DNA from 2 places in the Photobacterium sp. SP02 genome. Region 2 is predicted to be linked to the other one. Evidence: riboswitches for the same ligand, from Rfam matches in the RefSeq annotation. Region 2 holds a riboswitch; the other holds the start of a gene.
The links. Region 2 has a riboswitch for lysine ahead of P0Y67_RS00640 (Na+/H+ antiporter NhaC family protein). Riboswitches for the same ligand answer to the same signal wherever they lie in the genome.

Region 1: it holds a riboswitch for lysine, as region 2 does, so the genes downstream of both, lysC (lysine-sensitive aspartokinase 3) here and P0Y67_RS00640 (Na+/H+ antiporter NhaC family protein) in region 2, are expected to answer to the same signal.

What each region holds. Positions count from the first base shown of each region.
Region 1 is NZ_JASJOJ010000006.1:2,256-17,201, forward strand. It holds gene P0Y67_RS04135 (GGDEF domain-containing protein) at 1-602, opposite strand, end outside; gene lysC (lysine-sensitive aspartokinase 3) at 909-2,288, opposite strand; lysine riboswitch at 2,392-2,573, opposite strand; gene P0Y67_RS04145 (pyridoxal-phosphate-dependent aminotransferase family protein) at 2,830-3,948, shown strand; gene P0Y67_RS04150 (PglL family O-oligosaccharyltransferase) at 4,010-5,797, opposite strand; gene uvrA (excinuclease ABC subunit UvrA) at 5,870-8,719, opposite strand; gene P0Y67_RS04160 (single-stranded DNA-binding protein) at 8,972-9,511, shown strand; gene P0Y67_RS04165 (LysR family transcriptional regulator) at 9,595-10,509, opposite strand; gene csrD (RNase E specificity factor CsrD) at 10,709-12,652, shown strand; gene P0Y67_RS04175 (PilN domain-containing protein) at 12,830-14,278, shown strand; gene gspM (type II secretion system protein GspM) at 14,275-14,910, shown strand; gene P0Y67_RS04185 (MSHA biogenesis protein MshK) at 14,903-14,946, shown strand, end outside.
Region 2 is NZ_JASJOJ010000001.1:135,185-150,130, reverse strand. It holds gene P0Y67_RS00695 (EAL and HDOD domain-containing protein) at 1-949, shown strand, start outside; gene P0Y67_RS00690 (YchJ family protein) at 950-1,438, shown strand; His leader region at 1,595-1,734, shown strand; gene hisG (ATP phosphoribosyltransferase) at 1,782-2,678, shown strand; gene hisD (histidinol dehydrogenase) at 2,684-4,000, shown strand; gene hisC (histidinol-phosphate transaminase) at 4,002-5,057, shown strand; gene hisB (bifunctional histidinol-phosphatase/imidazoleglycerol-phosphate dehydratase HisB) at 5,075-6,145, shown strand; gene hisH (imidazole glycerol phosphate synthase subunit HisH) at 6,145-6,777, shown strand; gene hisA (1-(5-phosphoribosyl)-5-[(5-phosphoribosylamino)methylideneamino]imidazole-4-carboxamide isomerase) at 6,795-7,529, shown strand; gene hisF (imidazole glycerol phosphate synthase subunit HisF) at 7,543-8,316, shown strand; gene hisIE (bifunctional phosphoribosyl-AMP cyclohydrolase/phosphoribosyl-ATP diphosphatase HisIE) at 8,313-8,945, shown strand; gene P0Y67_RS00645 (thymidine kinase) at 9,030-9,632, opposite strand; gene P0Y67_RS00640 (Na+/H+ antiporter NhaC family protein) at 9,820-11,406, opposite strand; lysine riboswitch at 11,512-11,691, opposite strand; gene P0Y67_RS00635 (H-NS family histone-like protein) at 12,066-12,458, shown strand; gene P0Y67_RS00630 (lytic murein transglycosylase) at 12,567-13,538, opposite strand; gene P0Y67_RS00625 (YcgL domain-containing protein) at 13,555-13,836, opposite strand; gene minC (septum site-determining protein MinC) at 14,075-14,737, shown strand; gene minD (septum site-determining protein MinD) at 14,759-14,946, shown strand, end outside.

The sequences.
Region 1 (14,946 bases), on a different contig from region 2:
ATCAAGCCATAAACTGTTGTGACTGGAGACATACTCCCATAAAACTCTGAAAGGTTAAAAACATAACCAGTAATAGAAATTGTTGGAATGCTTAAAGATAAAAAGCCGAATATTTGTGATGCATTTGGTTTATTTAAAGTTCTCATCAATGATGATAGTGATAATAATAAAAACATAATAGTAGTATTCAATCCCATTATGTTTTTTTCTTCATGCATGTCAAAAATTAAATTGAAAATATCAGCAATATAATAAGGAAGGTTGTTAAAAATAAATTGAGGGCCAAGTAAATAGTCAAACAATCTAATGGCAGTTAAAATAAAAACAGAAGTTGATATTAATTGCACTAGCTTGTTTTTATGGTATGCAATTAAAATGAATGAAGTTGATGTTAGTAAAGTACAAATTAACGTTAACCTATGAACTGCCAGATCTAAGGAAAAGTGACGATAAAAAAAATCTACATTAAAAACGTATCCTATCAGAACTAGGAGTGATAATAACAGAGATGAAAATAGTAGTTTATATCCTAGTTTGATAGCCTTAATTATTAACTCATGTCTATTATCCCTTACAGCTTTGCTGCTTAGTGAGGTATGCATATTGTAAACATCTCATTGTCATCATTTTAAATAGTATAGCTGTATATAAATTATAGATATGAGTTATGTAATGATGAAAAAATACATTTATGTAAACTCAGTTTTAACTTTGGGCGATTTAAGTGGTTGCTTTCGCCTCAAGAGTAAGTGATAGGCAAAATTTTTAATCATGTGGCTAGCTCAATTTAAGACATGCTGTGGACGTTATATGGTCACTGCATAAGTAAAAACAACTTAAAAACAATGTCTTAATGGTAAAAAAAAGGCCCTCATTGAGCGCCTTTTTTACAGGAATTGGAGGTGAAATTACTCAAAAATCTTACGGTGCAGATTCTGAGCAATCGGCATGGCATGCTCGGTTTTGACCAGGAAGCACAGATTGTGCGGGCTGGCGCCGTAGCAAATCATGCGCAGCTTGTACTCGTCCAGCGTGTCAAACACGGTACTGACTGAACCGGCAGTCTGGCTCATGCGGTTACCAATCAGAGAGATCAGGCACAGATCCTGTTCAATCTCAACACGGCACAGCTCGCTGAGTGCGGCATGCGCTCCCGGAGGCAGCGTGGGTGCGCCGCCGCCAGTGTCTGTCTGATCCATGGTCAGAGAGACGCTGACTTCAGAAGTCGAAATCAGATCAACAGAGACTTTATGTTCAGCCAGAATCCGGAAGACTTCGGCCAGGAAGCCATAAGCATGGAACATGTTCAGGCTGGTCAGAGTGATCAGCGTCTGGTTCGAACGCAGTGCCAGCGCACGGAACAGCGGTGCTTCGGTAACAGACTTACGGATCCAGGTGCCGCCCTGTTCTGGTGCCCTGGACGATCCAACAAACACAGGGATCTGACGGCGAACGGCCGGGATCAGTGTCGATGGATGCAAGATCTTGGCACCAAAGTTCGCCATCTCAGAGGCTTCGCTGAAGCTGATTTCTTTGATTGGCGTGGCTTTCGGCGCAATACGCGGATCTGTGGTGTACATACCAGGGACGTCAGTCCAGATTTCCAGTGTGCCGGCATCCACCGCCTCAGCCATGAGGGCGGCACTGTAATCACTGCCACCGCGGCCAAGCGTGGTGGTGCGACCTTGCTCATCACTACCGATGAAACCCTGAGAAACAACAATCTTATCCTGCAGCAGAGGTAACAGCTTTTCCTCTGTCAGCTGACGTATCATTTCCTGCTCAGGGCTGGCTTTACCAAAGCGGCTGTCAGTACGCAGCACGTCACGGATATCGTAACGCAACGCGTCGGCGCCCATTTCACGCATGATTTGCGTAAACAGGTGGGTAGACAGCAACTCACCGTTGGCAACCAGCTGATCTGTCAGCTCTGCCGACTTGTGTTCTGCGGCTTTTATAGCCAGTTCGCCGACCTGATCGAGCAGTTCATCAATGTTACCCGCAACCGCTTCAGGCTGCTGTAAATCCGCCAGCACGCTGTGGTGAATAGCGCGAAGACGCTCCATCAGGCTATGTCGGTGTTCGGCATCGGCTACGCCGTTGGCCAGTTCGACTAAAATATTAGTCACACCGGAACACGCACTGATCAACACCAGTTTGGTTGTCGGATTATTGATAACTATCTTAGCACTGCGGCTCATTGCAACGAAATCAGCCACACTAGTGCCGCCAAATTTTGCGACTGTGATTTCAGCGTTCAACGCTGAAGAAGAAATTACAGGGCTCAATGTGATCTCCCACTTAACAAAGCGTAAACATGGGGCAAAATTTGGGGAATCTTTCCGACTTGAGTGTCAGAAGAGCCATTAGGCGAGACGTACTAAGACTGCTGCTACCAGAAGCTCTCCACCTGCACTGGATGATGCAGGTGACAGCCAGAAGGATTCAACCTTCAAAGCCGATACGGCAAGCCCCCTGTCTTACCGTATCTCGGCGTTGCTCCCCCTCTCTATGGTGCTTTGGGGTGGGGCCCCGCCGCATAGATACCTGGATAACGCGCCTCTTCCGTTTTCACCTGAAAAATGAGCTTTCTCAGGGTGAACAAAAATTGCCCTTATTGAATATGAGAGGGGGGGCTTTGTCAATGCTTGAATGCATTTTTCTGTGTCAAGATTGTTACTGACTTTGCATAAATTTGCCTGCCTGGTTTCAGGTACGGGTGGTTCTGTTATGCTCGCTAGGAATGCCCTGCGAAAGCTACTGTTGCCAACAATAATTAATGCACTGAATTATAAGTAACTTATGTGTCTGTGCAGATGGAGAAGCCTGATGACAATTCAAAGTTTTTACCCGCCTCAACGCATACTGATGGGACCCGGCCCGTCGGACATTTATCCACAGGTGTTGCAGGCGCTCAGCCGCCCGACTGTCGGCCATCTTGACCCGCTGTTCATCGGAATGATGGATGAGCTTAAGCAACTGCTCCAGTATGCATTTCAGACCACCAACCCATTTACTATAGCGGTATCTGCGCCGGGCAGTGCGGGAATGGAAGCCTGTTTCGTCAATCTGGTTGAGCCGGGCGAGAAGGTGATCGTCTGCCGTAACGGGGTTTTCGGCGAGCGGATGCGGGAAAATGTTGTGCGCTGCGGCGGTGAAGCTGTGCTGGTGGATAATGAATGGGGAGAGCCGGTTGATCCGCAAGCCGTTGAAGCCGCACTCAAAGCTCATCCTGATGCGAAAATACTGGCGTTTGTGCACGCGGAAACTTCAACCGGTGCACTGAGCGATGCGGAAACCTTATCCCGCTTAGCCCGTGACTATGACTGCCTGACGATTGTTGATGCTGTCACTTCGCTGGGCGGGGTGCCGCTGAAAGTCGACGAATGGCAACTGGATGCCGTGTATTCCGGCAGTCAGAAGTGCTTGTCCTGCGTACCCGGTTTGTCGCCGCTGACTTTTTCGCCGCGGGCGGTTGAGAAAATTCAGCAGCGTAAGACGCCGGTACAAAGCTGGTTCCTTGACCAGAGCCTGGTACTGGCCTACTGGAGCGGTGAAGGTAAGCGCAGCTACCACCATACTGCTCCGGTTAACAGCTTGTATGCCTTGCACGAAGCGCTGGTTCGCTTGCAACATGAAGGGCTGGAAAAGGCGTGGCAGCGCCATGCCGAGATGCACCAATTATTGCGCGCGGGGCTGGAAGCTATGGGAATCCGCTTTGTGGTGGATGAGAAAAGCCGTTTGCCGCAACTCAATGCGGTTTATATTCCTGACGGCGCTGATGATGCGAAAGTGCGTCAGAGCCTGCTGGAAGACTATAATCTGGAAATCGGTGCCGGCCTGGGGGCTCTGGCCGGAAAAGCCTGGCGCATTGGGCTGATGGGATACGGTGCGCGTAAAGAGAATATTGCGCTGTGCCTGAAATCACTGGAAGAGGTGCTGAAATAAGTATCAGCGCAGGAATAAGCGGTTGCCTCTGGGGCAGCCGCTTCTTTTTTGGGGGGAAGGCTCAGCCGTTGTTTGCTTGTGCTTCAGCTTGTGCTATCTGCGGCGAGGCCGTCACGGTTTTTGGCTTGTATAGCTGAGGTAAGGCGTCATCGCTGAAATCGACCCCCGGGAAAAGATACCTGGCTTCCTGGCGAACCTGCTCAGCTTGATAGGTGTTTGCCAATGCCTGATGGGCAGTGATCAGAAACTGATACAGAATCGGCCTGGGCAGTTCTTTGGCTTTATGGTTGGCCCAGTGGATGAAGCTTGTCAGCAACTCAGGGTTATTCTGCTGAATGCCCATTTTCAACTGGGTCTGATAAAAATCCCATTCAAACCGGTTATGCCAGGCCCAGGTGTTATTGACCTTATCCAGGGCAGTTAAATCGGGCGGCGTCGATGATTCAAAGCGGGTCAGCATGGCGCCTGAATATAAGGTGGTGGCCATAAAGAGACTGACGACAACAGGCAACAGCATGGCGCTGATTCTGAAGGGTTTATAAAATCGCAGTGTCTGTTTGAAATATTTCGCACTCAAGGCATCCACCCAATAGAGCAGGAACACAAAAATAATCCAGTGGATCAGAGAGTGGTAGAAGGGGTATTCGAGCTGGGTATGCAGCGTAATTGGAAACAGGAGCGCGACCAGAGCCAGCTGGGTGTTGGCCGGCGCACGACGAATTTTGGCCAGCACCGCCGCTGCCGCAATCAGCAGTGCCAGAACAGGTAAAATGCCCCCTTCACTGGCCCAGAACAGCAGTTCGTTATGAGGGTGATCCAGCCCGGGTAAACCATAGGGCGAGTCAGGATCAGCCTGATGCGCTTGCGCTGTCTGCATCAGATAAGCGGGCTCAAAATTGCCATAGCCGACGCCCGAGACCGGAGCATGCAGGAACATGTCCAGCGCTTGCGGGTAGATGACTGAGCGGGCACTTTCCAGCGATACTCTGCCCGGCTGCGGATTCCAGTTCAGGCTGCTGGTCAGATTCCAGGTCACGCTTAATCCCATGACCAGCATCATCAGCCATACTCGCCATTGTACCCGGGCGGCAAACTGTATCAGGTAGGGCAGGATAAGCAAAACCCCCGCCACACTGGCAATCCAGCCGGTCCGCGAGCTGAGCACGAACAGCATGGGGATCACAGCGACAGGCGTTAACTGAAGACCGAGGTGGGAAAGGGTCCAGCGGCCCTGAACCATCGGCTGCCGTGCCAGCAGGTAAGCCGAAAGAACGAGCCCGGTGGCCAGGAAGCTGGCCATTACGTTGGGCTGCTGAAAAATACCGTAGGGCCGGTTGAGATCCGTGTTATAGCCAATGCCATTGTCCGGTGAGATCCACAGAAACTGATACCAGGCCAGCGCGGCTTGCAGCCAGACCGCTTTTAAGAGCAGCCAGAGTATTTGCTGGCGCTGTGTCTGGCTGAAAGCAAACTGCTGCAGCGCCACAAAAAACAACCAGCCAGCCCAGAGGGTAATGATCCGGTTGATGGCGACTTCCGGTCGCGCTTCCGGGAAGAGCATGGGGACAGACAGCATCACGCAGCAGCTCAGGAGAACCAGCGTCAGGCGGGAATAACGCAAGATTTTCTGTCGGCTGATCTCCAGCAGGCCAATCGCAATGGCAAAGCTGAAAGGGATCCAGCTGCTGACATTAAAGGGTAACTCCAGGCCGGCTCCTCCCTGATTATGCTGAAAATAATGCATCGACAGCAGAAACAGAAAAGTCAGCGCCAGAATAAAAGGCCGCGTCAGTGGTTTACTGATGGTGGCAGCGGCCAGTCTGGTGCCCCTTAGTTGAATGACGGTCACGGTGTCCGGTCCCTCGGCAAATAGACAAAAAGTCAGGCTGAGCATTCAGCCTGACAGAGCGCATGTGTGTAATTATGCCTGCTGCTTTGCTGTTAATGCGGGCAGCAGGGGTTTGAGGAAGCGGGCCGTATGCGAGCCGGCGACCCCGGCAACCTGTTCCGGGGTACCTGTTGCAATGATCTCGCCGCCACCGCTGCCACCTTCCGGCCCCAGATCAATGATCCAGTCAGCGGTTTTAATGACGTCCAGGTTATGCTCAATCACCACTATGGTATTACCGTGATCACGCAGTCGGTGCAGGACACTCAGTAACTGCTGGATATCATGGAAGTGCAAGCCCGTTGTCGGTTCATCGAGAATATACAGGGTTTTGCCTGTATCGCGTTTGGACAGTTCGCGCGCCAGTTTCACCCGCTGCGCTTCGCCGCCAGACAGCGTGGTCGCCGCTTGCCCCAGGCGGATATAGGATAGTCCGACATCCATCAGGGTTTGCAGTTTTCGGGCAATGGCTGGCACAGGATCAAAAAATACCCGCGCATCTTCCACTGTCATTTCCAGCACTTCATCAATAGACTGGCCTTTGTATTTCACTTCCAGGGTCTCACGATTGTAGCGTTTACCCTTACAGCTATCACAGGGCACGTAAACATCGGGCAGGAAGTGCATTTCCACTTTGATCACCCCGTCGCCCTGACAGGCTTCACAGCGGCCGCCTTTGACGTTGAAGCTGAAGCGGCCCGGTTTATAGCCCCGTGAGCGAGACTCCTGAGTGCCCGAGAACAGCTCCCTGATGGGGGTGAAAATGCCGGTGTAAGTTGCCGGGTTAGAACGCGGCGTTCGGCCAATCGGGCTCTGATCGATGTCGATGACTTTATCGAAGTGCTCCAGCCCCTGAATATCCTCATAAGGTGACGGTTCGCCTGTGGTGGCCCCGTTGAGTTTATGGTGAGCAATTTTGAAGAAAGTGTCGTTGATCAGGGTGGACTTGCCTGAGCCGGATACCCCGGTCACACAGGTCAGCAAGCCAACCGGAATCGACACATCGACTTTTTTCAGGTTATTGCCCGTGGCGCCCGTGAGCAGCACCGTTTTTGCCGGATCAACAGGCACACGTTCAACAGGTACTGCAATTTGTTTCTTGCCACTCAGGTATTGGCCGGTCAGGGAATCTTCCGAGTTCAGAATATCTTCCATGGTGCCTTCGGCGATGATCTGCCCGCCGTGCACACCGGCACCCGGGCCGATATCGATGATGTAATCGGCACTGCGGATCGCGTCTTCGTCGTGTTCGACCACCAGTACAGTGTTACCCAGATCGCGCAGCCGGGTCAGGGTGCTCAGCAGGCGTTCGTTATCCCGCTGGTGGAGGCCGATGGAAGGCTCATCGAGCACATACATCACGCCGACCAGGCCGGCGCCAATCTGGCTGGCCAGGCGGATGCGCTGAGCTTCACCGCCGGACAGTGTTTCCGCACTGCGCGACAGGTTGAGATAGTTGAGGCCCACATTGACCAGGAAGGTCAGCCTGTCATTGATTTCTTTGAGGATTTTATCGGCAATCTGCGCACGCTGTCCTTCTAGTGTCAGCTCGGTAAAGAAGGTCAGCGCCTGGCTGATGCTCATTTCACTGATCGCCGGCAGGTTAGTGCTGTCGATGAAGACATGACGTGCTTCTTGGCGCAGCCGCGAACCGTGACAGCTGGCGCAAGGCTTGGTGGAAATGTATTTCACCAGCTCTTCGCGTACCGCATTGGACTCGGTTTCCCGGTAGCGGCGTTCCATGTTATTCAGTATGCCTTCAAACGGGTGACGGCGAACGGTCACATCACCGCGATCATTAATGTATTTAAATTCAATATTTGTGGTGCCGGACCCCTGCAGCAATACGTTCTGTACTTTTTTTGGCAGGCTGCTGAACGGGGCTTCAACATCAAAATCGTAATGTTCAGCCAGCGACGTCAGCATCTGAAAGTAGTAGTAATTGCGCTTGTCCCAGCCCCGGATGGCGCCGCCAGCCAGACTCAGGTCCTCGTTTTGGATCACCCGGGAGGGGTCGAAATACTGTTGCACCCCCAGTCCGTCGCATGTGCCGCAGGCACCGGCCGGGTTATTGAAGGAAAACAGGCGCGGTTCCAGCTCACGCATGCTGTAACCGCAATGCGGGCAGGCGAAGTTGGCCGAGAAAATCAGCTCGGCCATGTCATTGTCATCCATGGCGCTGACGACAACTGTGCCGCCTGACAGCTCCAGCGCGGTTTCAAACGATTCAGCCAGCCGCTGCTGGAGGTCATCACGCACTTTAAAGCGATCCACCACCACTTCTATGGTGTGCTTTTTGTGTAATTCCAGTGTCGGCGGATCGGACAGATCGCAGACTTCGCCGTCGATCCGGGCCCGGATATAGCCTTGCGCCGACAGGTTGGCTAAGGTTTTCAGGTGCTCGCCCTTACGCTCTTTGACGATAGGAGCCAGCAGCATCAGCTTACTGCCTTCCGGCAGTGTCAGCACTTTGTCGACCATCTGGCTGACGGTTTGCGCGGCGAGGGGCACATCGTGAGTCGGGCAGCGTGGTTCGCCGACACGGGCATACAGCAAGCGCAGGTAGTCATAGATTTCGGTAATGGTACCGACCGTCGAGCGCGGGTTGTGTGAGGTCGATTTCTGTTCAATTGAGATGGCAGGCGACAGGCCTTCAATATGGTCGACGTCCGGTTTTTCCATCAGCGACAGAAACTGGCGGGCGTAGGCCGACAGTGATTCGACGTAACGGCGCTGACCTTCGGCATACAGGGTGTCGAATGCCAGAGAAGACTTACCGGAACCTGATAAACCTGTGATAACAATCAGCTTATCCCGGGGGATAGTCAGGTTAATGTTTTTAAGGTTGTGGGTGCGTGCACCCCTGACTTCGATCTTATCCATAGTTGCAGTCATCAGCGCTTGAATAAATAGGATTGGCATTATTGCATAGCCCTGAGGGGCTTAAAAGACTTGACTGTACAAAAACACAGTGCTTTGATCGTCTTTTATGCGTCCGGTCTAGACATGGGAAGCATGACGTAGCCCTATGACTCAGAGGGCAGCCCATGTTAAACTCGGCGATTAAGTATAAACTTTGAATGAGTGAAGGGTGTCATGATTGGCAGCCTCAACAGCGAAAACCTGGAGTGAACTATGGCCAGTCGTGGCGTAAATAAAGTTATCCTGGTAGGTAACTTAGGACAAGATCCTGAAATCCGTTATATGCCGAACGGCGGTGCAGTCGCAAATATTACCATCGCGACTTCTGAAAGCTGGCGTGATAAAGCCACCGGCGAACAGCGAGAAAAAACAGAATGGCACCGTGTTGCCTTGTTCGGCAAGCTGGCTGAAGTGGCTGGTGAGTACTTGCGTAAAGGCTCTCAAGTTTACATTGAAGGTCAGCTGCAAACCCGTAAGTGGCAGGATCAAAGCGGTCAGGACCGCTTCACGACCGAAGTGGTTGTTCAAGGCTTCAACGGTGTGATGCAAATGCTGGGCGGCCGTGCCGGTGGCCAGGGTCAGGGTGCCCCTATGGGTGGCCAGCAGCAGCAGGGCGGTTGGGGACAACCTCAGCAACCGGCTCAGCAGTCACAACAGCAAAACTATGCGCCTCAGCAGCAGTCTGCGCCTAAACAAGCCCAGCCTCAGTACAATGAGCCGCCGATGGATTTCGACGACGACATTCCGTTCTGATCCATGGTTTACGGTTTCTTAAAAAAAGCAGCGTTCAACGCTGCTTTTTTATTGCCTGATAGCCAATAACGGCACGATGCGGATTACAGAGAGTGGGGGCTGGCTGACTGAAGCGTATGGCCGGGCGAGGCCTTCTGCTTAATAAAATCAATAAACAGCTTGGTTTTGGTGTGGTTGTAGTTGAGCTTAGGATAGTAGGCATAGGCGGCATTTAACGGTTGTTTCAGCTCAGGTAACACGGGGATCAGCAGGCCATTGCTGAGCTCGCGTTTGACCGTATTCTCACCCACCAGAATTAACCCCATTCCAGCCACTGCAGCCGCGACCAGGGCTTCCGGGTTCTGGGTGGTAAAATTGCCCCGCAAACGCAGGCGGCGGTTATTTTCAAAGACATGCTCTTGCTCATGGCCATGACTGCCGAATAACAAGCAGTTATGCAGCGCCAGTTGCTCCGGGGTTTCGATAGCGGGCCTGTCTTCCAGGTAACTGGGTGAGGCGTAGAAGCCCGCCTGAAAACTAAAGAGTTTAGTGGCAATATAGCTGGTGGAGTTGAAATCGGTCAGCTCGCGGCTGATAAAAACATCCAGGTTGAGATCCGGCAATTGGCCCGGGGTCACAGTGTGCAGCTCGACCTGGATATTGGGATAGGTCTGTAAGAACTCGGCCAGATAATGGACCAGGACCCGGCTGCCTGTCGCCAGTGGGGCACCAATGCGCAGCACACCCTGAACTTCACCGTAGGTGGAGGTGGTTTCTGCCAGTATCTGATGCCAGTCATCAAGTAAATGGACACTGCGCCGATAAAACACCTTGCCGGCGTCTGTGACGGTCAGGTTACGTGTCGTGCGTTTAAGAAGCTGAACACCCAGTTGTTTTTCTAACCATGACAGCCGCTTGGACAGGGCTGAACTTGAGGTGTTGAGGGCGCTTGCGGCCTGAGCCAGGGAGCCCTGCTCAACCACGGCGACAAAACTTTTGGTGCAGGTGATCCAGTCCATATCTCTCCGCTTTGGGGGTTGCATGCTGCCTGGGCGGTGAGCCAAGTAAGGAAAGTGTCGGTCTGAGCACTGCAGTGTTTGAGAGCCGATGGTATTTTCCAGTATAAACAGGCGTTTTGGTTTTTATTGTTGTCTGTATCAGAGTTGACCACAGAGCCAGGCGGTTTGGAATTGTTTTTCAGATAAAGTTGGACCTTGCATGAGAAAAGCCTCAGGGATGAAGCTGACCAATCGACTGGTTGCTTTCGTGACCCTAATTGTCATTTGCGCCATGTTTGTCATTTTCATTGGCGGTGCTGTCAGTTTTCGTCAGCTCGGGCAGGATTATCTGCATCATTATCTGGGCGGCGTGGTTGACGTTATCGATCAGGAAATGGCCGATCCGCAAGGATCGCAATCCCTGGCCCGCTGGCTGCCGAAATTACTCAAAGCCAGTAACGTGGTGTCGCTGGACGTCAGCAACGATGCCGGCTCTGTCTATCAGTTTCAGGGATTACAGAAAATCGATGATCCCAACATTCTTTATCATTCTGAATATCCGCTGACCCTGAACCCCGGTTACTCTGTCAGTATCCAGTCGGTGCCACCTTATACCGAATTAACCTATTCGCTGGGGGCGATGTCTTCTATCAGTCTGGCGATCATGATCATTATTGCCGGCCTGATATGGGGCGTAAACTGGCTCAAGCGGCAGCTACAGGGCTCAGAGCTTCTCGAAGAGCGCGGAAGAATGCTGCTGGCCGGTAAGCTGGATGATTTTGCCAAAGGCACCGATCTGGAATGGCCGGATACGGCAAGTCTGGCCTTGGACAAGCTGATCTCAGAGCTGAAAGATGCCAGACAAGAGCGCAGCCGCTTTGATACCTTCATTCGCACCCACACCTTCCTGGATCAACTGACGGGCTCGGCCAATCGGGTATTGTTCGACAGCCGTCTGCAATCTGTGGTTCAGGATCAGGATAACCATGGCGCAGTTATTTTGATCCGTATCGCCGACTGGGAAGAATTGCTGCTGGCGAAGGGCAAGGTTGTGGCCGATGAACTGATTCAGGATGTCGGCATGGTGCTGTCGAATATGGTCCAGCGCTATCCGGACAGCGTGCTGTCGCGCTATTTTGACGCCGAATTTGCCATCATGCTGCTGCAACAGCCCAGCAAGGAGGTCAATCAGTTTGTAAATCAGCTGCTGAAAGGGCTGGAGCGGCTGACACCGTCCGCGCCGTTGCAGCGCGAGAACTGGTGTCATATCGGCATGACCTATTTTGCCAGTGGCGAGCGGCGTGGCCGCATCATGGATGAGGCCGACATGGCGCTGCGCAGTGCGCAATTGCAGGGCACGAACAGCTGGTACGCCTTCCAGAAGGATGTGCTGGGAGAAGATACCCGGGGCAGCGTGCGCTGGCGGACGCTGCTGGATGCGGTCTTTAGTCAGGGCGGCCCTGCCCTGTATCAGCAGCCCGCCTATCTCTCCGGGGAGCAAGTACCGCTGCATCGTGAATTATTGGCGAGGATCAATGACGAAAACGGTGAGATGATCAAAGCTTCCCGTTTTCTGCCTGCGGTTGAGCAGGTGGGATTCAATGTGCGTATGGATAAACAGGTCATCAGCCAGGCGCTGGATCTGCTCAAAAATGGCCCGACGCTGGATAACTTTGCGATTAATGTCAGTATCGAATCTCTGCTGGATAAAGGGTTTATCCGCTGGTTCCGGGACGAACTGCTGCAGACACCCAGACCTGTACTGAAACGGCTGAGCATTGAAGTGCCGGAGCGGAATCTGTCACGCCATATTGATGCCGTGCGCACCTTTCTCAAAATGGTGACGGGCCTTGGCTGCCGGCTGGGGGTGGATCAGGCCGGAAGAACCATAGTCAGCACGCACTATATCAAGGATGTCAACGTCCAGTATATCAAGCTGCACCGAAGCCTGATCCGTGAGATAGATCAGCGACAGGAAAATCAGTTATTTGTCCGGAGTATGCTGGGCGCCTGCGCCAATTCCGGTGTCGAGGTAATTGCTGTCGGGGTTGAAAACGACAGGGAATGGCAGGTGCTGCAGCAACTGGGGATTAATGGCGGGCAGGGGCGCTTTTTTGCCCCGGAGATGAGCGTGAGTCAAATGAGTAGCAAAAAGCGCAGATAATGTTATCTAAGTGGAATCCTTACATTTTTTACAGGATTTTCTCTATACACCATAAATTCCTGTCAGTATCATGGGTCAAATTATTGACAATAATGGTCAATAGCATGTCTTTAACGAATGTAAAAGTACAAGCGGGTTAAAACTAATAAAAAAGTAAAACGGGTTATTACCATGCTGATGAAAAAGCTCCTAAGCCGGAAAACTGTCAGTAAAGTGGCCAGTTTTGCTGTTTTCGAAGGGAAACTGACACTCGTCTGTCTCACAGAAGACGGAAATGGTTGGCTCAGTGACAGTGTGGAGGTGGCTTCACGTGAAAGCTGGACGACTGCCATCGCGCAATTGATCAACACACACCAGTTAAACGGCTGCAGAATTCGTTTGGTACTCGGCCATGGCTTATATCAAAGCCTGGTCATTGATAAGCCGGCCTTACCCCGTCATGAACTGGCCAGTGCCTTACCGTTTCTGGTCAAAGATCTGGTGACTGAACCTCCCGCTAACCTGGTCGCTGACGGGTTTGCAGAGCCAATCAAAGACAGACTGCAAGTGCTGGTGGCACAGCGTTCTGTGGTACAGCAACTGGTACTGGCTTGCCTGGCCAATGGCTGTGAGCCTGAGCTGATCACTGTGGATGAAGTGGTGCTGGGTCAGGTGACGGCTGAAAAACAGAGCCAGCTGATCCTCCATTCCCGTCAGCATTCCGGTCTGCACCTGACCGCCTTCAAACAGCAGGTGATGTGTTTTCAGCGTCAGCTGCGCGGTTTTTCTCAGCCTCTGACCGGCCTGGAACCGGCTGATCTGCAGATAGACGGACTGGCGCTTGAACTGCAGCGCTCCCTCGATTTCCTGAGTGCCCAACTGCGTGATGCCCCGATAGCCCAGGTGCTGGTCAGCTGTGACAGTGATGATAATGAGCAACTGGCCGACGCATTGCGGCAGCGGCTCAATGTGCCGGTCGCGACAGTCAGCGGCGCGCCCGCCGAACTGACGGATTTTGATACCCGTGTTGCCTGGGCCGCTCAGCTGCAGCAGCCATTGCTCAATCTGTACAGTGACAGCCTGAAACCGCAATCGAACTGGCTCACCCTGCCTAATCTAGTCGCTGGCTGGGCGGTGGGGGCTGTGGTGATCGCATCGCTGGCGGGTTGGCAAAGCTGGCAGGAATACAGGGCCATGCAATTGCTGGCACAGCAGCAAGCCCGGCTGACGCAAAAACAGACTGAACTGGATAACGCCAAAGCCGCGCTGGCCCGTCATCTGCCGAGTGAATTAAAAGTCAAACTGAGCGGCGAGCTGGAACAGCACCTCGCGGCCAAACAGGCCACGCTCAGGGCAATTGCCATGCACGATAACAGCCTGCAAGCCGGCTATGCCACTATGTTGCAGCAACTGGCGCAGGCTGCCAGTCAGGATATTTCAGTGAGCCGCATCCACGTACAGGGCCAGCAACTGGATCTGGAAGGCGTGGCCAGGCATCCCAATGCGGTACCCGGCTGGCTGCAGAGTTTTGCACAATATCCCCAGCTGGCCGATCGCCGCTTTGAAGTCATGTCGCTTGGCAGAAATGAAGAAAACAGAGTGACCTTTATGTTGCATGCGCAACGCAGCACAGAGACAAGACCATGAACCTTTGGGCATCTCTCGTTACCCGGTTTGAGCAGCTTAACCGGCGCGAACAGTGGCTGGTGGCCGTAACGGGCTGGCTGATGCTGATACTGGCCGGTTATCAGTTTTTACTGGAGCCCATCCAGCAATCCCTGACATCGGTGACAAGGCAGCAGCAATCGGTACTGGCCAGCATGATCAAAAACGACGGTGATCTGATCCGGATTCAGCGGCAGCTGAGCGCTGATCCCGATCAGGTGCTGGATGAACAAATCCGCCAGTTGCAAGACAGTAACGCCCGGCTGGACACAGAGCTCAAAGAACGTGTTGCCAGCCTGGTAACCCCGGTCCAGATGGCCGCTTTGATGGATCAGGTGCTGCAGCACTCTCAGCGTCTGACGCTGGTGTCGCTGGAATCTCTGCCGCCAGCGCAGCTGATAAACGGTGAGGATGCCGGTTATTACATTCACCCTGTCCGGTTGACCTTGCGTGGCCGTTACTTTGATTTGGTGAATTATTTGCAGCAGCTAGAAGCGCTGCCGGTGAAATATTATTGGCGAAGCCTGGATTATCAGGTAGATAAATACCCGCTCTCCGATATACAGCTGGATGTATACACGCTGGGTGAAAGTAAGGACTTTATCGGTGGTTAGACAATGCATTTCTCTGCTGCTTGCCCTGTTCAGCAC
Region 2 (14,946 bases):
GCTGGAAAACTGTACCCCCTCAGACACACTGCTGGACTCGGTCAGGGACCTTCATCAGCGTGGCTACCAGATAGCACTGGACGATTTTAACCCGAGCGTAGAATGGAACCGGTTTCTGCCTTTCGTCCACATCATTAAGTTTGATTTACAGCTGACGCCCATTGATAAAGCGCGCTTCTTTATTCGCCGCCACAAAGATAAGCCAATCCAGTTTCTGGCTGAAAAAGTGGAAACCTACGCCGAATTCAAAGAAGCCAAAGCAGCGGGTTTTCATCTGTTTCAGGGGTATTTCTTCAGCAAACCCGAAATGATGCAGCAAAAAACCCTCAGCCCTTCGGCACTGACGACGCTGCGGCTCTACCAGCAGATCTGTCAGGATGTGGTGAACTTTGATGAGGCAGAAGAAATCATTGCGACCGACTTGTCCTTGTCGTACAAGTTATTACGCCATGTGAATGCCATCACTTCAAACCGTGCTGTGCCCATTTCCTCCTTCAAGCAGGCGCTGATTTATCTGGGGGAAGAAAGGCTTCGCCGCTTTATCAGTTTTGTGGCGACCTCACACGTTACCCGTGACAAGCCGCCATCACTCTACTGTCTGTCTTTGCAACGGGCCCATCTGTGCGAACTGCTGGCTGCCGATATTTCCCCGAAATTAAATGGCAACCGTGCTTTCCTGACGGGACTTTTCTCTATGCTGGATTCACTGCTTGATCAGCCGCTTGATGTGTTGATCCCTATGCTGCCGCTTGATATCAGCATTCAGGACGCCTTGATCCATCGTAAAGGTAAACTGGGGTATCTGTTGTCACTGGTGTGTGCTTATGATCATGCCGACTGGGATCAGGTGGATACCATGTGTTCTAAACTGGGCCTGGAGAGTGAACATGTTGCGAACCGCTACCTGGAATCTTTAGAATGGGTGACCAGCATAGAAGAACTGCAATAGATGATGACGAACACACAATTATGTCCTTGCGGCAGCCAGCAAGCTTTATCCAGTTGCTGCCAGCTTGTCCACCAGAATCCATCAATGGCCCGGCACCCTGAGCAGCTCATGCGCGCCCGATACAGCGCGCATGTTCTGGGACTGGTCAATTTTGTCGTTGCCACCTACCACCCCAGCTGCCAGGCAGAACAATACCGGGATGCGATCGCAGATTCGGTTGAGAGCGAATGGCTTGGCCTTGAGGTCATCAGCAGTCAGATCGCCAGCGATACCCAAGGCTATGTCGAATTCAAAGCCTTTTACCGTGACGATAACCAAGACTATTGCCTGCACGAAAAGTCACGTTTTTTACGTGAAATGGTCGGCAACAGCCCGCAATGGTTCTATATCGACGGTGAGTATCCGGAAGCGACTGAACCGCTGAAAGCGGGCCGAAATGACCCCTGCCCGTGCGGTAGCGGCAAAAAGTTTAAAAAATGCTGTCTGTGAGCCAATCACCGCGCGGCATACAGCAAGAAGAAATTTCCAAAATGTACTAATTAACTATTGCAAAACCGCCTTAGCTTGGTTAGTGTGAATAGCAAGTCCACAGTCAATAATGATTTAGACAGAGTACATAATTATGCGTATCCAAATGGTAAACCTACACCACCATCATCATCCTGATTAGTCTTTCAGGAGGATACGCCTCACTCTGGAAGACGACAAATCGCCTCTTCCAGCGGTCGCTACATATAAGCAGCATTCAGACCCCCGGAAGAGAAATCTTCCGGGGGTTTTTCGTTTTAGCACTGAATTTAAAAGATAAATCAAGCATATAGGGAATGTCATCATGCAAACACAACGACTACGTATTGCTATCCAGAAGAAAGGACGACTGAGCACTGAATGTAAAGATCTCCTGAAGCGCTGCGGTGTAAAATTCAATCTGATCGGTGAGCGCCTTGTGGTTCACTGCGAAAATATGCCCATCGACCTGCTGCTGGTTCGTGATGATGACATTCCCGGTCTGATCATGGATGGTGTCGTTGATTTGGGTTTCATTGGTGAAAATGAACTGGAAGAAGTCGGGCTTGAGCGTGCCGCGCGGGGTGAACCCAGCCACTACGAGATGCTGCGCCGCCTGGATTTCGGGGGCTGCCGTCTGTCTATTGCGATTGATAAAGACGAGGAATACCAAGGCCCGCAAGATCTGCAAGGCAAACGCATCGCCACTACCTATCCACAACTGGTGAAGCGCTACATGACAGAGCATGGTGTGACATTCAGCACCTGCATGCTCAATGGCTCTGTCGAAGTTGCACCGCGTGCCGGTCTGGCCGACGCCATCTGTGACCTGGTTTCCACCGGTGCGACTCTCGAAGCCAACGGCCTGAAAGAAGTCGAAGTGATCCTGCAGTCCAAAGCGGTACTGATCCAGCGCTCTGGTGATTTCAGCGCCGACAAACAAGCGCTGATCGAGCGCCTGTTAACCCGTATGCAAGGTGTGATTCAGGCCAAAGAGTCAAAATACATCATGCTGCACGCACCGACTGAATGCCTGGAACAAGTGACAGCCTTACTGCCTGGCGCGGAAGATCCTACCGTGCTGCCGCTGTCTCACGACAAGAGCCGGGTGGCCGTTCACCTTGTCAGCTCAGAAAACCTGTTCTGGGAAACCATGGAACAACTCAAAGCGCTGGGCGCCAGCTCAATTCTCGTTCTGCCAATTGAGAAAATGATGGAGTAAGCACCATGAAGACGGTTGTATGGCAATCTCTGAGTGAACAGCAGCGTGAATCGTTACTGCAACGTCCGGCCATCACAGCAGGCGAGAATGTGACGGCAATTGTCAAAGACATCATTACCGGTGTTCGCGAGCGTGGCGATGAGGCCTTGCTGGAGCTGGCAGAAAAATTCGATAAAGTCCGCCCGGAATCGATCAAAGTCAGCCAGCAAGAAATTCAGGCCGCCGCTGACAGACTGTCAGAGGATATGAAGCAGGCGCTGCAACAGGCTTATGCCAACATCGCCAAGTTCCATAAAGCACAAAAAACCAAGCCGCTGCAGGTTGAAACGCAACCCGGTGTTATCTGCGAGCAGGTTACCCGGCCCATTAATGCCGTGGGTTTGTACATTCCGGGCGGCAGCGCCCCCTTGCCGTCGACTGTATTGATGCTGGGCGTGCCGGCACAAATTGCCGGATGCCGGCGTGTGGTGCTTTGTTCGCCCCCGCCTATCGCCGATGAGATTCTGTATGTCGCCCAACTGTGCGGTATTACCGATATCTACAATGCAGGTGGTGCGCAGGCTGTCGCCGCCATGGCATACGGCACCGAATCTGTATCCAGAGTCGACAAAATTTTCGGCCCCGGTAATGCGTTTGTTACCGAGGCCAAACGTCAGGTCAGCAATGATTTTAATGGCGCCGCCATTGACATGCCTGCCGGCCCGTCTGAAGTCATGGTCATTGCCGACAGTGGCGCTGATCCGGATTTTATCGCTGCTGATTTACTCAGTCAGGCAGAGCACGGACCAGACTCACAGGTTGTACTGGTCACCCCTGAGCCAAGTATTGCCGACCGCGTCGCTGACGCCATCGCAAAACAGCTCAGCAGTTTGACCCGCGCCGATATTGCCCGCCAGGCACTCGGTTCGAGCCTGATGATCATTGCCGACAGCATCACTCAGTGCGTGTCTATCTCTAATCACTACGGACCTGAACACCTGATTGTTCAGACCCGCAACCCACGTGATTTAGTGCCCCTGCTTGATAACGCCGGCTCGATTTTCCTGGGGCACTGGTCACCGGAATCCGTGGGCGATTACGCCTCCGGTACCAACCACGTATTGCCGACTTATGGTTATACCAAAACCTATTCCAGCCTGGGTCTGGCCGACTTTACCAAGCGTATGACGGTACAGGAGCTCAGTGCCGATGGCCTGCTGGAACTGGCGCCGACGGTGGAAACCATGGCAACCGCAGAAGGTCTGGACGCACACCGCCGTGCCGTCAGCATCCGGGTAGAAAAAATCAAACAATCACGCTCATCGACGTTGAAAGAGGCTTAAGATGAACCCTGAATTACTGGCTCGTAAAACCGTTCGCGAACTCACGCCATACCAGTCTGCCCGCCGCCTTGGTGGCAGTGGTGACATCTGGCTGAATGCCAACGAGTCGCCGTTCGTCAATGAATACAAGATTCAGTGTGATCGCCTGAACCGCTATAGCTCCTGCCAGCCAGAAGCGTTGATTCAGGCCTATGCCGATTATGCGCGTGTCGATAAATCCCAGGTGCTGACTTCGCGCGGGGCTGATGAAGGCATCGAGTTGCTGGTCCGCACTTTCTGCGAGCCTAAGCAAGACAGTATTCTTTACTGCCCGCCGACTTACGGCATGTACAGCATCAGCGCCGAAACCTTTGATGTGGGCGTCAAGCAGGTACCGCTGACCACTGACTGGCAGCTGGATTTACCTTCGATTGCCGATAACCTGGACGGCGTCAAACTGGTGTTTGTCTGCAGCCCTAACAACCCGACCGGCAACCTTATTCGCCGTGATGACATTATTGCGCTGCTGAACATGACGCAAGACAAAGCCCTGGTGGTGATGGACGAAGCCTATATCGATTTCTGTCCGGAAGCTTCCACGGTTGATTTGCTGGCGCAGTTCCCGAATCTGGTGATCCTGCGTACCCTGTCCAAAGCCTTCGCCCTGGCTGGCCTGCGTTGTGGCTTCACACTGGCTAACTCAGTGGTGATTGATTTGCTGCTGAAAGTGATAGCGCCTTACCCGGTACCTATCCCTGTGGCGGATATTGCGGTTCAGGCACTGTCGCCTGCCGGTCTGGCCAGAACCAAATTTCAGGTGCTCGACCTGAGCGCCAACCGGGCTTACCTGCAAGCTGGGCTGGGTATGTTACCTGGTGTGACGGTATACGACGGCTATGGTAACTATCTGCTGGTACGTTTTCCTGACGGTGATGCCTTGTTCAAAGCCTTGTGGGATAACGGCATTATTCTGCGCCGCTCTCCGATCGAGAACTGTATCCGTATCAGTATTGGCAGCCGGGATGAGTGCGAGAAGACCCTGGCCTTCATCCGCACTCAGCTGGAAAAGATTTCGTAATTTGGAAGGATTCTATTGTGAGCAAGGAAAAAATTCTCTTTATTGATCGCGACGGCACTTTGATTGCTGAGCCGCCGGTAGACTTCCAGGTCGATCGGCTGGACAAACTTGAGCTGGAGCCCTTCGTCATCCCTGCCCTGCTAAAACTGCAGGATGCCGGCTATAAACTGGTCATGGTGACCAATCAGGACGGACTGGGCACAGACAGCTACCCGCAGGCTGACTTTGATGCCCCGCACAATATGATGATGGCCATTTTCGAGTCTCAGGGGGTTCGCTTTGATGAGGTGCTGATCTGCCCGCACTTTGAGCACGACAACTGCAGTTGCCGCAAGCCCAAGCTCGGCCTGGTCAAAGACTACCTGCAGCAGGGCCGTGTCGATTTTGCCACCTCTGCGGTTATCGGCGATCGTCATACCGATCTGCAGCTGGCCAGCAACATGGCTATCCGGGGTATCCAGTACCAGCGCGAAAACCTGGACTGGCAGCAGATTGTGGCCGATCTCACCACCCGTCCCCGCATTGCCGAAGTGGTCCGCAAGACCAAAGAAACCGACATCAGAGTGAAGGTCAATCTGGATCAGTCCGGTGGTAACGTGATTCAGACCGGTCTGGGCTTTTTCGATCACATGCTGGATCAGATTGCGACTCACGGCGGCTTCCAGCTCATCCTGACCGTCGATGGCGACCTGCACATTGATGATCACCACAGTGTGGAAGACACCGCACTGGCTCTGGGCCAGGCGCTGAAAGAAGCGCTGGGCGACAAACGCGGCATCGGCCGCTTTGGTTTCAGCCTGCCAATGGACGAATGCCTGGCTCAGTGTGCGCTGGACTTATCCGGCCGCCCCTATCTGAAATTTGATGCCAAGTTCAGCCGTGAAAATATCGGTGATCTGTCAACGGAAATGGTCCCGCACTTCTTCCGCTCCCTGACCGATACGCTGGCCTGCACGCTGCACCTTTCTTCCGATGGCAACAACGATCACCACATCGTTGAAAGCCTGTTTAAAGCCTTTGGCCGTACCTTGCGCCAGGCCATTAAAGTGGAAGGCAACGAGCTGCCGAGCAGTAAAGGGGTGCTGTAATGACTGATTCAACACAGAAAGTCGTCATCATTGATACAGGGTGCGCCAACGTTTCATCCGTGCGATTTGCCATTGAACGTTTGGGTTATCAGGTGACTGTCAGCCGGGATCCTGAGATTGTGCTGGCGGCAGATAAACTCTTCCTGCCCGGTGTAGGTACCGCCAGTGAGGCCATGAAAAATCTGGCTGAGCGCGATCTTATCACCCTGGTCAGCCAGGTCGACAAACCCTTGCTGGGTATCTGTCTGGGCATGCAGCTGCTGGGTGACTACTCGGAAGAGCAAGGCCAGAATGGCACAGAGCGCGTGCCCTGCCTGAAACTCTGTCCGGCACCGGTGCAGAAAATGCGCACCGGTGAGCTGCCCTTACCGCACATGGGATGGAATACCATCACTCCGGAACAGGGCCATCCCTTGTTTAACGGCATCCCTGCTGGCAGCTATTTCTATTTCGTCCACAGCTACGCCATGCCGGCGTTTAACACCGAGCAAGGCAGAACGATAGCCAGCTGTGAATACGGCCAGCCCTTTACTGCCGCAGTACAAAGCGGCAATTACTACGGTGTGCAGTTCCACCCTGAACGGTCCGGCAAAGCCGGTGCGCAACTGATTCAAAACTTTCTCGATATGTAGGACGACAAGGACTGGTTATGATTATTCCCGCACTCGATTTAATAGATGGTCAGGTCGTCCGCCTGTTTCAGGGCGATTACGGTCAGGTGACCGAGTATAAAGTGAACCCCGCAGAGCAGTTTGCGCTGTATCATCAGGCAGGGGCTGACTGGCTGCACCTGGTTGATCTGACCGGCGCGAAAGACACCTCGGCACGCCAGCTCGATTTAATCCGTACCCTGCTGGCCAGCACGCCTGCCAATATCCAGATTGGAGGCGGCGTTCGCAGCGAGCAAGATGTGGCTGATTTACTGGATGCCGGCGCACAGCGTGTTGTGATTGGGTCAACTGCGGTTAAACAACCGGAAGTCGTTAAGGCTTGGATGGAAAAATACGGCCCGGAGCGCATCGTACTGGCGCTGGACGTCAACATTGATGGTAACGGCCAGCGCAAAGTGGCCGTCTCCGGCTGGCAGGAAGATTCAGGCGTCACCATTGAAGCCCTGATTGAAGACTTCCTCACCGTGGGCCTCAAACATGTCCTGTGCACGGATATCTCCCGCGACGGCACGCTGGCTGGTTCTAATGTCGATCTGTACCGCGACTTATGTGCGCAATACCCGGACGTTCAGTTCCAGTCATCCGGCGGTATCGGATCACTGGACGACATTGCTGCGCTGAAAGGTACAGGCGTTGCCGGCGTGATTGTCGGCCGTGCCCTGCTGGACGGTAAATTTACCGCAGAGCAGGCATTTGCCTGCTGGAACGAGTGACAAGGAGCCTGACATGTTAGCAAAACGCATTATTCCCTGCCTGGATGTCCGTGACGGCCAGGTCGTTAAGGGCGTCCAGTTCCGAAATCACGAAATCATCGGTGACATAGTGCCGCTGGCAAAACGCTACGCGGAAGAAGGGGCCGATGAGTTAGTTTTCTACGATATCACAGCGTCCAGCGACGGCCGTGTCGTTGACAAAAGCTGGGTTGAACGTGTCGCTGAAGTCATTGACATTCCGTTCTGTGTCGCGGGCGGGATTAAATCAGCCGACGATGCCCAGCAAATACTGCAATTTGGCGCGGATAAAATTTCTATCAATTCGCCGGCATTAGCCAACCCTGCGCTGATCACTGAGCTGGCCGATAAATTCGGTGTGCAGTGTATTGTGGTGGGGATCGATTCTTACTTTGATGCCAAAACCGGCCAGTATCAGGTTTACCAGTTCACCGGTGATGAAAGCCGTACCCAGGTCACCCAGTGGCAAACCGCTGACTGGATTGAGGAAGTGCAGCGCCGCGGGGCGGGTGAAATCGTGCTGAACATGATGAACCAGGATGGTGTTCGCCAGGGTTATGATCTGACTCAGCTGAATCTGGTGCGCGACCTTTGCAAAGTGCCGCTTATTGCGTCCGGCGGCGCCGGTGAAATGGCGCATTTTGCCGATGCCTTTACTATCGCCAAAGTTGACGGCGCCCTCGCCGCTTCGGTTTTCCACAAGCAAATCATTAACATTGGCGAACTCAAGCAATACCTCAAACAACAACAGGTGGAGATCCGACTATGAGCCTGAGCAGTGAAATTAATTGGGACAAGGTCGACGGTCTGGTCCCCGCCGTGGTGCAAGACAGCCGCAGCGGCCAGGTACTGATGCTGGGCTACATGAATGATGAAGCCCTCAGCAAAACGCTGGATACCCGGCAGGTGACTTTCTGGTCACGCAGCAAACAACGTCTTTGGACCAAAGGCGAGACATCCGGCAATGTGCTGCAACTCAAACAGATTCAGCTCGACTGTGATCAAGACACCCTACTGGTCAGCGCCGAGCCTGTTGGCCCCACCTGCCATCTCGGTACGACCACCTGCTTCGACAAGGGCAGCACAGACAACGGAGACACAGCCACCGCCCCCGATCTGGTGTTTCTTCACCGACTGGAGCAAGTGCTGGCAGCCCGCAAAGGCGCCGATCCTGAGTCCTCTTACACCGCCAGCCTTTACGCTCGTGGCACCAAGCGGATTTCGCAGAAGGTGGGCGAAGAAGGCGTTGAAGTCGCGCTTGCGGCAACGGCGGGTGACAAAGAGGAGGTAATTTCCGAATCAGCCGACCTGATGTATCACCTGATAGTGTTGCTTCAGGATCAGGGTCTGAGCCTGTCTGATGTGATTGCCAAACTACAGGAAAGGCACAAAGGCTAAAGTCCGCGACAAGCCTCATTAAAAAAGGAAGCTTCAGCAGCTTCCTTTTTTATTTTGTTTTCATTAATTATTACGTTGGCTTTATCAGGCGCTTTTCGCCGCCTGACGAGCTTGATCCATCGCTTCTTTATAATGCTTCCGGCAAACCGATACGTATCTGTCATTACCACCGATTTCAACCTGATCGCCATCTGCAATGGCTTTACCTGACGCATCATGGCGAATCACCATGTTCGCTTTTCGGCCGCAATGACAAACGGTTTTCAGTTCGACCAGTTTATCGGCCCAGGCCAGCAGGTACTGACTGCCTTCAAACAGTTCACCACGAAAATCGGTACGCAAACCGTAGCAAAGCACAGGAATATCCAGTTTATCGACCACTTCAGTCAACTGGTGAACCTGAGCTTTCGTCAGGAACTGGCATTCATCCATTAACACGCAATCCACCCGTGACAAGCTGTTCATCTGAGACAGCTTATCCCACAGGTTATCTTCCGGGCTATAGAGTTCAGCCTCTTCAGACAGACCAATTCTGGAACTGACCTTACCCTGACCAAACCGGTTATCAATCGCTGCGGTAAAAATGACCGGCGACATACCGCGTTCACGATAATTGAACGACGACTGCAACAGCGTCGTCGACTTCCCGGCATTCATCGCCGAGTAATAAAAATACATTTGCGCCATCAGGCTTTCCGCATCACTCTGAATATCGCAAGATGCTACCGAAGAAGAATGCGAATTGGAAGTCTGGCTCCCAGCTTCATGCGCTGAGGCCACTTTACGGTGCTTTACTGTACGCAGAGATAAAAAAACCGGCTCAGTGCATACTAAGCCGGTCATTTTTACTGCAAGGGTATTGTTTAAGCTGCGATTACGCGCCTTTGAGCGGGCGTTTGGCAATCCAGCCGAGGCAGACACAAACCAGTAAGAAAGCGACCGTCGCTGCCACGAAAGACACCGCCAGAGACTCTGTCATCCCTAACACGGTAAAGCCTACCGCAGAGACGAGTGCAACGGACAATGCGTAAGGCAACTGGGTCGACACATGATCTATGTGATTACAGCGTGCTCCCGTTGAAGACAATATGGTGGTATCTGAAATAGGCGAGCAATGATCGCCAAAAACAGAACCAGCCAGTACTGCGCTGAGCATAGGCAGGATCAGGCTGATGTCAGTTGCCGCCGCCAGATCGCCGGCTATCGGCAGCATAATACCAAAGGTGCCCCAGGACGTACCGGTCGAGAACGCCATAATGCCGGCCAGCAGAAACAGAATCACAGGCAACCAGACAGGATTAATATTGCCCTGAACCAAAGTCGACAGGAATTTACCTGTTGCCATATCGCTGATTATGCTACCGATTGTCCAGGCGAAAAACAGAATAAGAATGGCACCGAACATGGATTTCGCACCAATCCATAAAGCATGCACAATGTGCTTTACCGGAATGGCTTGGCGTCCAACGGCAACCAGTGCCGATAATAACCCCAGCAGGCCGCCGTAACACAAAGAGGCCCCGACATCGGTAGACTCAAAGGCGCCGAGAATAGAAAACGGTTTACCATCCGCCTGCAAACTCTGATTACCGGTGAAGATCATGAAGAATAATGTGGCGGCTACCAGCACCAGAATAGGAATAATGAGATCGCCCACTTTGCCATTTTCACTTTCTTCTATTTCAAGTTCGTCATTCAAATCTTTGGCTTCGGCATGAATTTCATCATTGTCAAACCCGCGAGCATGACTGGCCTGAACTTCATGCTTCTTCATCAAACCAACATCTAATTGGAACCAGGCAACAACAAATACCATCAGCAGCGCGAACACAGCGTAAAAATTCATGGGTGCCAATTGCATGAAGGCACTTAACGCAGAATATTCAGTCACACCATGTGAAACCAGAATGCCACCCACCACTGTAATGATATATGCCCCCCAACTGGATGCAGGCATCAGTACACACATAGGTGCGGCAGTGGAGTCCAGAATATAAGCCAGTTTTGAGCGGGAAACATAAAAGCGGTCGGTAACAGGCCGGGAAATCGAACCAACCGCCAGGCTGTTGAAATAATCATCAACAAAAATAAACACGCCAAGAAAAGCCGCTAACAGTTTTGCACCGCGTTTACTTTTAATCTTAGTTTGCGCCCATTGTGCAAAGGCACGCGTACCGCCAGAGAGCGTCAGTAATGCTGTGGTCATGCCTAATAAAAGCAAGAAAGCAACAATACTCATATTCCAGGTATTGATGCTATCACCATCTATAAACAGCCCTTCAATTTTGTTTCTTAAATAAGAAACAGTATTGAACATGCTGAAATCAGTCAGCAAAAACGCACCGATCAAAATGCCAATACCCAGCGAGAGAAGTACTCGTCGAGTGAGAATAGCAAGGCTTAACGCCACAAGTGGCGGTAAAACGGAAATGGAAGATTGGGAAAAATCTACTAGGTTCATGATCTCTACTACAACCGATCGTGGTTGGAGATCTACTGTTAAACACGGTACCGATGTCAACCGTGATGGGAAGCGATATAGGAAAGAGACTGTTGCCCCTCCCGACCCCACAGTAGCGCTCCATAGTTAATTGTAAGTTACTATGGCAGTGTTGTCCCTTTCGGTGACAACCCCAGCAAGGTGATTTGACAGACCAGCCTTACTTCGGCATTAGCTCCTTTCACTGACGTTCCTCGGGGTCACCTCCCGCCAGTTACTGATAGATAATGCACCTCTACCCTTAGTCAAGGAATCGCGTATTCTACTTTTTGTTATCTGATTTGCAACTACAGAAAGCCAATATCTGCTACTTTGAGTTAATACTACTGCACTAATCTTCTGTATTTACTTACATTTACGCCCAAAATACACTGTAAATGAATATGAAATTATTAGCATTACCGCAAGTTAAAATATTCGTACATTCCCATTTTATTAACAAGCAAAAAAACGAATGGTGTCGCCTTTCATTGATCAAAGATAAAGTTCAAGTATAAAAAACCGCCTGATTAATAATGTAAATTAACATTTTTATTTGGCAGTTGGGTTTAAAAAGTATTACTATTGCAGATATAAAGTGATTCACTAATAATTAGTATAACGCCAACAGGAAATTTGAAATGTCTGATGCAATGAAAGCGCTATTAAACCTTCGTAGTCTTCGTGCACTTGCTCGCGAATATTCACTGGAGCAACTGAAAGAAGCCCTGGAAAAACTTCAGACCGTGGTTGATGAACGTGAAGAATCAGAAGCGGAAGAAATCGCGAAAGAAAAAGAGCGCGAAGAGAAACTGAAGCAATACCGAGATATGCTACTGGCTGATGGTATTGATCCTGAAGAACTGATGGCAAACATTGGTAAAGCAAAAACCAAGCGTGCTGCTCGCCCGCCTAAATACAAGTTCATCGATGAAAACGGTGAAGAGAAAACCTGGACAGGCCAAGGCCGTACACCAAGCGCTCTTAAAAAAGCACTGGATGAAGGTAAATCTCTGGACGACTTCAAACTGTGATCAAACAAGATTGATCAGAGCTGATCAAAAAGCCCGGCAGCAATGCCGGGCTTTTTATTATTCGCAATTAATAGTGCATGTCGTTTTTTTGTTCAGCTAAATCTGCAGCTATCGAATACTGTCTGCCAGCGTACTGACGGCTAACGCAAAATAATGCGATCGGTTCCATTTTAATAATGTCTGATAATTACCGTACACTAAGTAAGCTCTGCCATGATTATCATCTGGTTGCACCAGCCAAGCATTGAGCTCCACCTTAGGCAGCGCGGTGCCATTCAAACGGCGCACACCCAGTTGCTCCCACTCAGACAGCGTTTTCATCTTTTGGGATTCCACACCTTTCAGGTTGTCACTCAACCCCTCAGGAATACGCACCTGGCGTCCCCATGTGTATTTGTCATCCCAACCTGATTTACTCAGGTAATTGGCCGCAGAAGCAAACACATCATCTTCCGTTTTCCAGATATCGGCTTTACCGTCGTCATTTCCGTCAACAGCAAAGGTCAGGTATGAGGTCGGCATAAACTGAGGCTGCCCCATGGCACCGGCCCAGGAACCTTTCATATCTGCTGCAGTGATATGGCCTTGCTGTAAAATAGTTAAAGCCGCCATGACCTGCTCACGGAAGAAGGCTTCACGTCGACCTTCATAGGCGAGCGTCGTCAACGCTTCAATGACATTATACGAGCCGGTTAAGCGACCAAAATTACTTTCCACTCCCCACAATGCCACGATGAACCTGGGCTGAACACCATACAGACGCCCGATCCGCTCCAGTGCCGGTTTATGCTGCTGATAATACTTGTTCGCCTGTTCAATTTTCCACTGGGGAACGGCTTTGGGTAAATATTCATCCAGTGTTAATTTCTTTTCTGGCTGATTTTTATCAGCTTTAACAGCACGTTCTATGAATGTGACATCAGCGAAGGCAGATTCAAGAATCGAATCATCTATCCCCTTCTCACGTGCTTCTTGTTTTAGCCCGAAGACATAATTATCAAAACTTTCATCAGCCGTTACTATCGGTGATGCAAGGCCTAGTCCTAAGGACACAAAGACAGCTACCCATTGCTTACGCATATCCACCCTTTCATCGTCATGTATTATTTTCTGACTTTCTTGCTTTGTATTCGTCTAGAAGGTTAGTCACAGGTGGCGGAATTTGCAGGTAATACCCCTGGGTAGAGAGCAACTCCCGTACCTTATTGATATCCGCCAATGCTAACTTCCTCTCATTACTCAGTTTTAGCACCATTACAAACTGAGGTGTACCAAAAGTGCTCAATAAGGCTTCAGGTACATCTGAAAAATCATCTTTGGTCTTGATATATAAATAGGTGTTTTCTTTTTTAGAGCTTTTATAAATTGCACAAAACATGAGCTGACCTGCAGGTTACCAATCACCATTATCTGACCACAAAAAGCAGAAAACATTCCAACCCGAATCAGGATCGGGGCTCCTCTGCGTTCTGCGTTCACTATTGTGGCTATCATTTAAACTTTATACCGAACTCTGACAAGGAGAACTTGCTGAGACCTGCCTAGGAATATAACATGCTATAACCTATGTGATAACGTACCTGAGCGCGAAATTGTCCGCGTAAGATGAATAAGCCATGACAAAAACGGCAGAATTAAAAGGGGGCAGTTACACGCTCTCATCTTTACACTTGGCTGACGGCGGCTTAGAACAGGCAATCAGTTTCCTGAAGGACAAAGTGGAGCAAGCTCCGGCATTCTTTGCCCATGCGCCTCTGGTGATTGATGTCAGCCAGGCTGGCAGAGCTCTTGATTTCGAACAACTTCGACAAGGCATTCAGGATGCGGGTATGATCCCCGTCGGGATCAGTGGTTGCAAGCCCTCTCACCTGCAAGCGCAGGCGAAATCAGCCGGTTTTGCCATCATGAATGCGGCCAAGCAGGCCCGGGCCACCAGCCCGGTAATGGAGCCGGCAAAAGTGATTCGCACCCCGGTGAGATCGGGGCAGCAGATTTATGCAAAAAATTGCGATCTTGTCGTATTGAATCATGTCAGCGCAGGTGCTGAAATTATTGCTGATGGATGTATCCATATCTATGGGTGTTTGCGTGGCCGGGCAATTGCCGGCGCCAGCGGCCAAACTCATGCTCAGATTTTCTGCCATAATTTACAGTCAGAGTTGATATCTATTGCTGGTAATTATTGGCTAAGTGACAAAATTCAAGACGCTTTTTGGGGAAAAAGTGTCGCTATCTCTCTGACTGACAACAATTTAAATATAGAGCATCTGGCTGTATAACTTTGAAAAGGAATAATACAGATGGCACGAATTATCGTGGTGACCTCAGGTAAAGGTGGGGTAGGTAAAACGACCTCCAGTGCGGCCATTGCGTCCGGCCTGGCCTTAAAAGGTAAAAAAACGGCCGTCATTGATTTTGATATCGGCCTGCGGAATCTGGACCTGATTATGGGCTGTGAACGCCGTGTTGTTTATGATTTCGTCAACGT